Regions from separate parts of the Nonomuraea sp. NPDC050310 genome, predicted to be linked through region 1. Evidence: predicted binding sites of a transcription regulator. Region 1 holds the regulator's gene; the other holds the start of a gene.
What was found. The regulator LexA, encoded in region 1, represses DNA repair genes until DNA is damaged. The targets are predictions, from matches to a motif close to TCGAACANNTGTTCGA.
Positions count from the first base shown of each region.

Region 2: the regulator LexA is predicted to act here: its motif matches at 1,447-1,462, upstream of AB0I67_RS17565 (SAV_6107 family HEPN domain-containing protein).

Region 1 covers NZ_JBFAKP010000003.1:668,525-672,935, forward strand. The annotation lists gene nrdR (transcriptional regulator NrdR) at 1-332, opposite strand, end outside; gene lexA (transcriptional repressor LexA) at 2,473-3,180, shown strand; gene AB0I67_RS12715 (aminotransferase class I/II-fold pyridoxal phosphate-dependent enzyme) at 3,735-4,411, shown strand, end outside.
Region 2 covers NZ_JBFAKP010000006.1:86,125-90,535, forward strand. The annotation lists gene AB0I67_RS17555 (YbaK/EbsC family protein) at 1-389, opposite strand, end outside; gene AB0I67_RS17560 (L,D-transpeptidase family protein) at 509-1,300, shown strand; gene AB0I67_RS17565 (SAV_6107 family HEPN domain-containing protein) at 1,726-2,172, shown strand; gene AB0I67_RS17570 (hypothetical protein) at 2,599-2,748, opposite strand; gene AB0I67_RS17575 (transcriptional regulator) at 3,043-3,537, opposite strand; gene AB0I67_RS17580 (universal stress protein) at 3,809-4,411, opposite strand, start outside.

The sequences.
Region 1 (4,411 bases):
CCGAGGATCGCCAGGCCCACCTCGTTGGACGGGATCTCGGCCACGCCCTTCGCCCGGATGGCCTCCTCGACCTGCTGCCCGAGCTGCGCCAGCGAGTCCTCGCCCACCGGCCTGCCCTGGCACGCCCGCCGCACGCCCGCGACCACCTTGTCCCGCGAGAACGGTTCGGTCACGCCACTTCTCTTGCTCACCATCAGCAGGACCGTCTCCTGCGTGGTGAACCGCCGCCCGCACTCCGGACAGGTTCTGCGTCGCCTGATGGCGGCCCCGTCGTCCGTGGAGCGACTGTCGATCACCCTGGTGTCCGGGTGGCGACAGAACGGACAGTGCACGCCACGCCTCCTTGACACACGCGTTTCCCGACCTTCAAGGGTCGCCAAAGCAGGGTCACGGAAACACAATTTGTGGTGAACTACATCGGTGTAAGTACTAGATGTTGTGGTCCAACCGTAGAACTGCCGGGCCGTGATCGCAACTTGCCGGGCGGCTTCCCAGCGAAGTGGCTGATCAGTCGGCGTGTCGCCGGTGGGGGGCGTGGTGCGGGTGTTCCGAGGAAGGGATTCTGCCGGGTTCCGGGGGGTGGGCGGGTCTGGTATAGGGCTTCCCGACCTGCGGAAACACTCCTGACTACCAGGGAATTCCCGCTCTCCGCCGCCCTCTCAGCCCTGGTCCCCAGCCGGTCGGACTCTCCTCTTCAGTCCGCCTGGCCCCGACTTCGCCGCGCCACACCTCAGCCCGCCTTGACCGACTCCCCTGCGCCACGCCTCAGCCGCTTTCCCTGGGCTTGCCGTGCTTCCCCGTCTCGCCCCTCCGCCGCCCCGTCGGGCCGGCCCCGGGTCTCGCTTTCCCCGCCGCCCCTATCCCGCCGACCCCCGTCGGGGCCCCGCGCCTTGATTCCCCTCCGGGCCCATGTGGGACGCTGCCAACCCGGCCGCGGCCCGACCCTGGATTCTGCGCCCGCCCTCCCGCCAAGCCCGAGGTCCTGCGGCCGGAGACCACGAATGGGCGCCGGTTGTAGGCGGCGCCCATTGAATGAAGTGACGGCGGCCGAGCGTCACCTTGAGGGAAGTGGCACCGGCCGAGCATCAGCGTGAGCGGAGTGACAGTGGCTGAGCGTCAGCTTGCCAGCGTGCCCAGCCAGTAACCCGCTACGGCCAGTAGGACGATCAACGCGGCCACCACGATGCGGCCCCGGCGGGTGAGACGGAACGACGTGCGAGCCCTACGTGCCCGGCGAGCGCCGACCCCAGTACCGCCCGCACCGCCAGCCCCAGCACGGCCAGTTCCAACACGGCCTGTCCCGGCACGGCCAGTCCCAACGCGGCCGGTCCCGGCACGGCCACCGCCACCGCCACCGCTGCCAGTGCCGGTGCCGCCGCCGGTGCCGTCGTCGGACAGGCCGCCCTGGACGATGCTGCCCACGCGCGGGTGGGGCACGCTGGGGGCCGCGTCACGGCCTGCGCCCCGTCGCCGTGTCTGGCCCTTGGTCCGGCCCTTGCGTCCCGTGCCGGACGGTGTCGTCCGGGTGCCGTTGCCTTTCACCGCCACCACTACGCCCCCTTTCGGCCGCTCCCCCGAGCTCCGCCGTCTCGTCCCCGTAGTACTACCCCCGGCCACGGGACGGATTCCCGTTCCACCCCGAGCCGGAAACACTCTTGGCCTGTCCCATTCCGGACGCCCCTCGTCCCCCACGGGTGCCACCTGCTCAGCCGGCCGCCGCCCCTCCGGCCGTCCCGCAGCCTGGGCCCGCCCAGTTACCTGCCGGAACGCCCGGAGGTCGGTGACGCTCGCCAGGCGTACGGCCTCGGCAGCCGCTTCCGAGGCCGGCCCATCACCCTCGACCGCTCCAGGAGGGTCACTTGGCCCACCGACACCGACACCGACACCGACACCGACACCGAGCGTTTCGCCCCCGCCCGCACTGCTCTTCGAGTGCGCCGCGCGGTCGCTGCTCCCCGGCCACCCCCAGAGCCCTCTCGCTGGACGGCGTGCAGGGCGGCCCTCCCGAGCGGGTACGCCACCCTCCGACCCCGTCCCCCCTCCCCCACCGACTCCCGCGGAGCGCGGAACCCCGGGACCGGAAAGCTCCGCCGTACCGGGGTCGGAGCGGGGCGCGGGGACGAGGCGGAGAGGTGGGGTGCCCGGGCGGCGGGGACGCGGCAGGGGCGTGTTCGAATGACGGGGCTCCCGGGTGGCGTCGGCGATCAAGGTGAGATTGTCGGTGGTCTCTGCGATTGTGGTCGTCCGCATGAATGGCCTCCCGCCCCGTCACGACCGAAAATGGCCGAACAAAGATCGGCGTATCGAACACGATGTCGATCGAACTCCCGTACGATGGTCTACCACAGGGACCCGACATTTTCGAGGAACACTCGAACAATTGTTTGAGGATGATCTTCAACGGCGATATCGTCGCTGTGTGCGACACACGAACCACGGACCGGAAGGTCTGCCGGTGAGGAGGAACAGGGCATGAGCGAGCACGATGACTCCAACGGTGTCAGCGACCTCGCGTTGCGCAGGCGTGACTCACTGGGTCTGACACCCAGGCAACGCAAGATCCTGGAGGTGATCCGCGACTCGGTGCAGCAGCGCGGGTACCCGCCCTCCATGCGCGAGATCGGCGAGGCGGTCCAGCTGACCAGCACGTCGAGCGTGTCGCACCAGCTGACGGCCTTGCAGCGAAAGGGCTACCTGCGGCGCGATCCGCACCGGCCGCGCGCGTTGGAGGTCCGGCTGCCGGGTGAGCCGGTGCTGTGGGTGGATCCGGACGGCGACGAGGTCGAGTCGCCGGTGAGCCGCCCGACGGCGGCGTACGTGCCGCTGGTCGGCCGGATCGCCGCCGGTGGGCCCATCCTGGCCGAGGAGAGCGTGGAGGACGTGTTCGCCCTGCCCAAGCAGCTCGTGGGCGAGGGCACGCTCTTCCTGCTCCAGGTCAGCGGTGACTCGATGATCGAGGCGGCGATCGCCGACGGCGACTGGGTGGTCGTACGGCAGCAGCCGGTGGCCGAGAGTGGCGACATCGTGGCCGCGATGATCGACGGTGAGGCGACCGTCAAGACGTTCAAGCGGAAGGACGGGCATGTCTGGCTCGTCCCGCACAACCCCAACTACGACCCGATCCCCGGCGATGAGGCCAGCGTCCTGGGCAAGGTCGTGGCGGTGCTTCGCCGCCTCTGAAACCCCCTCCGACCGGTCGGCCCCCGTCCGCACACGGGCGGCCGACCGGCCCCCACCTGGTTCCTCAGTCGTTTCGCCTTCTCCTCCTGAGCCTCACCCGGTGAGCGCCTCGCTACCTTCTGAGCCCCCTGAGTGCCCCGCTACTTGCCGGCTCCTAAGACCCGCCCCCTGGCCTGTTCCTTGCCGCCTCATGCCCCCGCTGCTTGAGCCGCCGCGCCTTGAGCCTGGCCGCCGCTTCTGCTGAGGCGTCCGGCGTCCCGGGCTCCCCGTCACTTCGGTGGGTCGGCTGGATTGGATGGTCGGCCACTTGCTCGGGCCGGCCGGGCCCCGGTTCAGGCGCGCCCACGCTCCCGTACAGGCGGACCTCTTCACCGCAAAGCAGCCCCCGAGCCCCGCCAAGGCGGTGCCAGGAAGCGGGGCTGGGGCGAAAAGAGGGGGTGATCTAGACTGAAAGGGTGAACGACACTTTCCGGGCGGAAGACCTCAAAGCGCTACGCGACGGGGTTAAGTGGTCCAAAGCGGGCCCAGGGGTGATTCCCGCCTGGGTGGCGGACATGGACTTCCCGGTGGCCCCGGTGATCCGGGAGGCCCTGGAACGGCGGATCGTCACCGACCTGGGGTATCCGACCTGGGACGAGCAGTACGCCCCGGCACCGCTCATCGAGGCGTTCGCCGAGCGGTCGGAGGGCAAGTACGGCTGGCGGCCCTCGGGACCGGACCGGGTCAGGGCGTTCAGCGACCTCAACCAGGCCCTCCAGGTCATCCTGCACACGACCACCGAGCCCGGCGATCCGGTGGCGGTGCACACACCGGCCTACAACGCGTTCGTGGCGTCGCTGACCGAGATGAACCGCCCCATCCTGCCGATCGCCGCACAGGCGGACACGGACGGGGACGGGTGGCGGTTCGAGGTGCCGGATCTGGCCCGGGCCAAGGTGCTGCTGCTGGTCAACCCGCACAACCCGACCGGACGGGCGTTCACGCGGGCCGAGCTGACCGAGCTGGCCGAGGCGGCGGAGCGGCACGACCTGGTGGTCATCTCCGACGAGATCCACGCCGACCTGGTGTACGAGCCGCACCGGCACATCCCGTTCGCCACACTGCTCCCCGAACGGACGATCACGCTGACCTCCGCGTCCAAGGCGTTCAACCTGGGCGGGGTCCGGTGCGCGGTGGCGCACTTCGGGCACGAGGCCACGCGGAAGGCCGTGTGGTCGGCGCCGAAGTTCCT
Region 2 (4,411 bases), on a different contig from region 1:
GCCCACACCTGCTCGTGCTTGGCCAGCCAGGTGTCCACCAGCGTGCGCACCGGGGCGGGGTGACCGACCGGGGCCACGCCGCCGATGGGCTGGCCGGTCGCCGCCCGCACGAACTCGGGGGTGGCCCGCCGTACCTTCGCCGCCCCCGCCGTGCGCGCGATCAGCTCCACGTCCACGCGATGCGCCCCGCTGGTCAGGACCAGCAGCGGGGCGCCGTCGGCGTCGAAGATCAGGCTGTTGGCGATCGCGCCGACCTCGCACCCGAGCTGGGCGGCGGCGGCCGCCGCGGTGGGCGCGGACTCGGGCAGGACGACGATCTCGCCGCCCGCGCCGAGCTCACGGAGCGCCTCGGCCACGCGGACGGTGGTGGGATGCAACTTTTCCGGCATGCGGCCACTCTAAACAGCTTGACTGGCGAATTACTCCGACATGGTGGTGCGCTAGTGTCACTTGATTCGATTGTTAATGACATATGGGGGTGATGGGAGTGGGCCAACGGCAGCGGGGTTTGGCTGTCGCACTCCTGGCGGCAGGAGCCGTTCTTCTCGCGGGCGGCGGCCAGGCCGCGTCCGCCGCGGTCCAGCAGGTCCCCACGACCGTCGCGGGGGCGACGGCGGGCCCTGTGACGGCTGCGGGCTCCGTGGTGGATCCGGTGGTGGCGCCGCGCAAGACGCTCAAGCTGGGCGCGAAGGGCACGGCGGTGAAGTGGCTGCAGAGCCGCCTGGCCGGGCTCGGTTACAAGCCGGGCAAGGCCGACGGCCGCTACGGCGGGACGACCCTGACGGCCGTCTGGGCCTTCCAGAAGGTCAACGGGATCAAGCCGACCAGCACCATCGGCGCCCGCACCTGGAAGGCGCTGGAGAACCCGAGGACGCCCAAGGTGCTCGTCCCCCGCGGCAAGCCGACCAGGGTCGAGGTCGACCTGACCAAGCAGATCATGGTCTTCTACGTGGACGGGCAGCAGAAGCTGATCTCGCACATCTCCTCCGGGAGCGGCGTGCCGTACTGCGAGACCGCGGTCTGGCAGGGCAAGTCGCAGCGGTTCTGCGGCTCGGCGCGCACGCCCACGGGTGACTACAAGACCACCTGGCGGGCCAGCGGCTGGCACCGGTCCTACCTGGGCCAGCTCTACAACCCGATCTTCTTCAACGGCGGCATCGCCTTCCACGGCGCGCTGTCGGTCCCTCTCCAGCCGGCCTCGCACGGGTGCGTGCGGCTGCCGATGAACGTCGCCGAGGTACTGCCCGGCATGCTCGGCAAGGGCGTGCCCGTGCACGTCCGGGGCCGATTCTCCCGCTAGCCCCCGTCGCCGTGAAAGGCCGTGTCCCGCACCGGGGACGCGGCCTTTTCGCTGCGCCTTCCCGGGATCCGGCGCGCTGGGCCCTGTCGCGAACTCGACCGATTGATCGAACCCGTGTTCGGCGATCCGGTTGACACCAGCAGTGATCGAAATTATGTTCGATGTAGCGATGTGAGGCTCGCGGCTCGCATCGAAGAGCCTGGTCGTGGTCGTCGTCCTCCCGGACGGCGGCCACGGCCGGGCTCGCCCGGGCGAAGGGCACGTCCTCGTCGTCGGCGGAGACGAGCTGGGCGTGTCCCGGCCGGACGGGGAGAGGGGAAGCTCCTCGTCCGGCCGCCCGGCGGAAATGTCGGTGGGGTCTGGCAGTGTTGACCTCACCGGTGGGAACGCCGGGAGCCGCCATGACCCCAAGGAGGCTGGCAGAGATGACCCCGCGACGAAACGACGCGCACGGGCCCCGGCTGTCGACCGCGGTCCGGGCTCACCTCAACGACTCACGTTCCTGCCTGGCGGAGGCGGCCACCGCCCGCACCCCGGCAGCCCGCTACGTGGCGGCGCACATGGCCGCCCTCCGGGCCGCCGCCGCCATCCTGGCCGCGCACCCCCGTCCCACCGAGGGCCGCCGTCGCCGGCTGCGCAGTGCCTGGGAACTCCTTCCCGAGGCCGAACCGCAGCTCGCCGACTGGGCCCCCTTCTTCACCGCCAGCGCCGCCAAGCGCGCCTCGGCGGAGGCCGGCGTGGTGCGCAACATCACCACCGCCGACGCCGACGAACTGCTCGCCGAGGCCGAGACCTTCGTCTCCAGAGTGGAGGCGATCCTGGGCGTCCCCGCCCAGCCCCTTCTACCCCTCGACGTGCCCTTGGCCGGCTGAAGAGCAGCGTCCCCGGACGGCCACTGACGACCTTTGACGACCCCTTGGCCCCCTGACGACCTGTAGCGGGCTCCGGCGTGCAGGCCGAGCCTGGAGCGGGCTCCGGCGTCCAGCCTGAGCCTGGAGCGGGCTCCCGCGTCCAGCCTGAGTCTGGAGCGGGCTCCGGCGTCCAGCCCGGGCCCTCAGCCCACCCCGGTGCCGCCGTGCGCCCACGCCCCGCTCTGGCCTCCGCCCAGGTGGTACGGTCCGACCCTGGTCTCGCGTTCCCCGGCGAGGCGGCCTGGGTGTCGGTGGTGTTCACCTTGCGTGATGGGTCCCCACGGCCTGCCCGACTGTGCGCTCCGCCGGAAGGTGTCCACGCGGACGTTTGCGCCGGAGGGGGTGGCTGGCCGAGCGATGCCGGTACGCCGGCACCTTCGCCCGGTGTCAGGGGGTGACGAGGAGGAGCAGGCCGCCGTAGCCGGGGCGGTTCCAGGGGAGGTCGCCGAGGTCGGGCGGACCCCACAGCATCACGCCGAAGATGGGCAGGGCGGCCAGGGCCAGGGTGGCGCACAGGAGGGTGGCGGGTTTTCGCATGGTCCCAGGGTCACCTGGTGATCTTGGGAACCGGTTGCGGGCAGCTTGGGGGCCGGAGAGGCGGGACTGCGGCGCGGCCTGGAGCCGGCGAGGCGAGGCGAGGCGACAAGAGGGCAAGGAGGGCGGGGCGGGGCGACAAAGAGGGCGGGGATGGCGGCAAGAGGGGGGATGGCGGCAAGGAGGGCGGGCGGGGCGTCAAGGGTACGGGGCGGGGCGTCCAAGAGGGCGAAGTTGGGCGACAAAAGAGGCCGTGTCCGGAAAAATGGGACACGGCCTCGGTCAAGCGAAGTGGGGTCAGAAGGACTCGACCGCGCGGCGGGCCTCGGCGTCCAGGACGCCCCAGCTGATGAGCTCCTCGGTCAGCTCACTGGGCGACTTGTCGTAGATGACCGCCAGGGACCGAAGGTCCTCCTGCCGGATGCTGAGCACCTTGCCGTTGTAGTCACCCCGCTGCGACTGGATGGTGGCCGCGTAGCGGGCAAGGGCGCCGGCCTTCTCCTTGGGGAGCTGGGCCAGGCGCTCAAGGTCGATCACAAGCTTCGGCGTCGGGCCGAGCGGGCTGGGCGCGGCACCGCCGGGCAGCAACTCGGAGACGGGCACCCCGTAGAAGTCGGCAAGCTCGGCCAGCTTCTGGACGGTGACGGCTCGGTCACCGCGCTCGTAAGAGCCGACGACCACGGCCTTCCAGCGGCCACGCGACTTCTCTTCGACTCCGTGCAGGGACAGGCCCTGCTGGGTGCGGATGGCGCGGAGTCGAGCACCCAGCATCTTTGCGTACTCAGACGGCATCGTGTGGCCCCCCGGCTTCTCTTATGACGTGCTCTCAGTAAATTGTCCTCCCTCGCGGCATATGCCCGAGCCACCGGGGGGTGGTGCCCCTAGGGGCACCATCGGTAGCCATGAGCCTGGTTGACCCAGATCGGCCGCGAGGTGTGGTTACGCACAGTGACGGTAAAGGTCCCGTCGCCGAAGGTCAAGCTGATTGGAAAAAAGATGCCGAATCCGGTCCGGCGGGATGTGCCACAAATGTCACATGAGCACCTTCAGCACCACTACGTCGTCATTGTTTGCCAGGTTGCCTAGTGAGGATCATCACAGGACGCTGAGCCGCCTTGATGATCTTGAGTGAGGTGTCCCCGAGGAAGACCCGGCGCAGCGGCCCGCTGTCGCTGGACGCGCAGATGATCATCTCGCCGTCGACCCAGGCGACCGAGTCGATGGCCTCCTTCACCGTGCGTCCCTCGGCCATCTCCACCTCGACCTCGATCCGCCGGCGCTGCCCGCGGGCGGCGGAGCGCAGGTCGCTGTCGGCCTGGTCGCGCAGCCGCTCGACCATGGCGGTCTCCAGCTCCGCGTTGCCGCCGCGGATCAGCCCGCCCTGGATGAGCAGCGTGACCAGCCGCATCGAGACGCCGAGCTGGGCGGCGGCCTTGGCGGCCAGCCGGGTGGCCTCGTCACAGCCTGGCCCGCGCCGGTAGGCGACGGTGAGCCGCTCGAAGGCGGCCGGCGCCGTCTCGCCCCAGCCCCTGGGCGCCAGGAGCACGGGCACCGAGGAGGCGTGCAGGAGCTGGTCGGCGGTGCTGCCGAGGGCGATGCGGCCCTTGGTGCCGTGCGGCGCGGACCCGATGACGACCAGGTCTGCGCCCTGCCGCCGGGCCAGGTC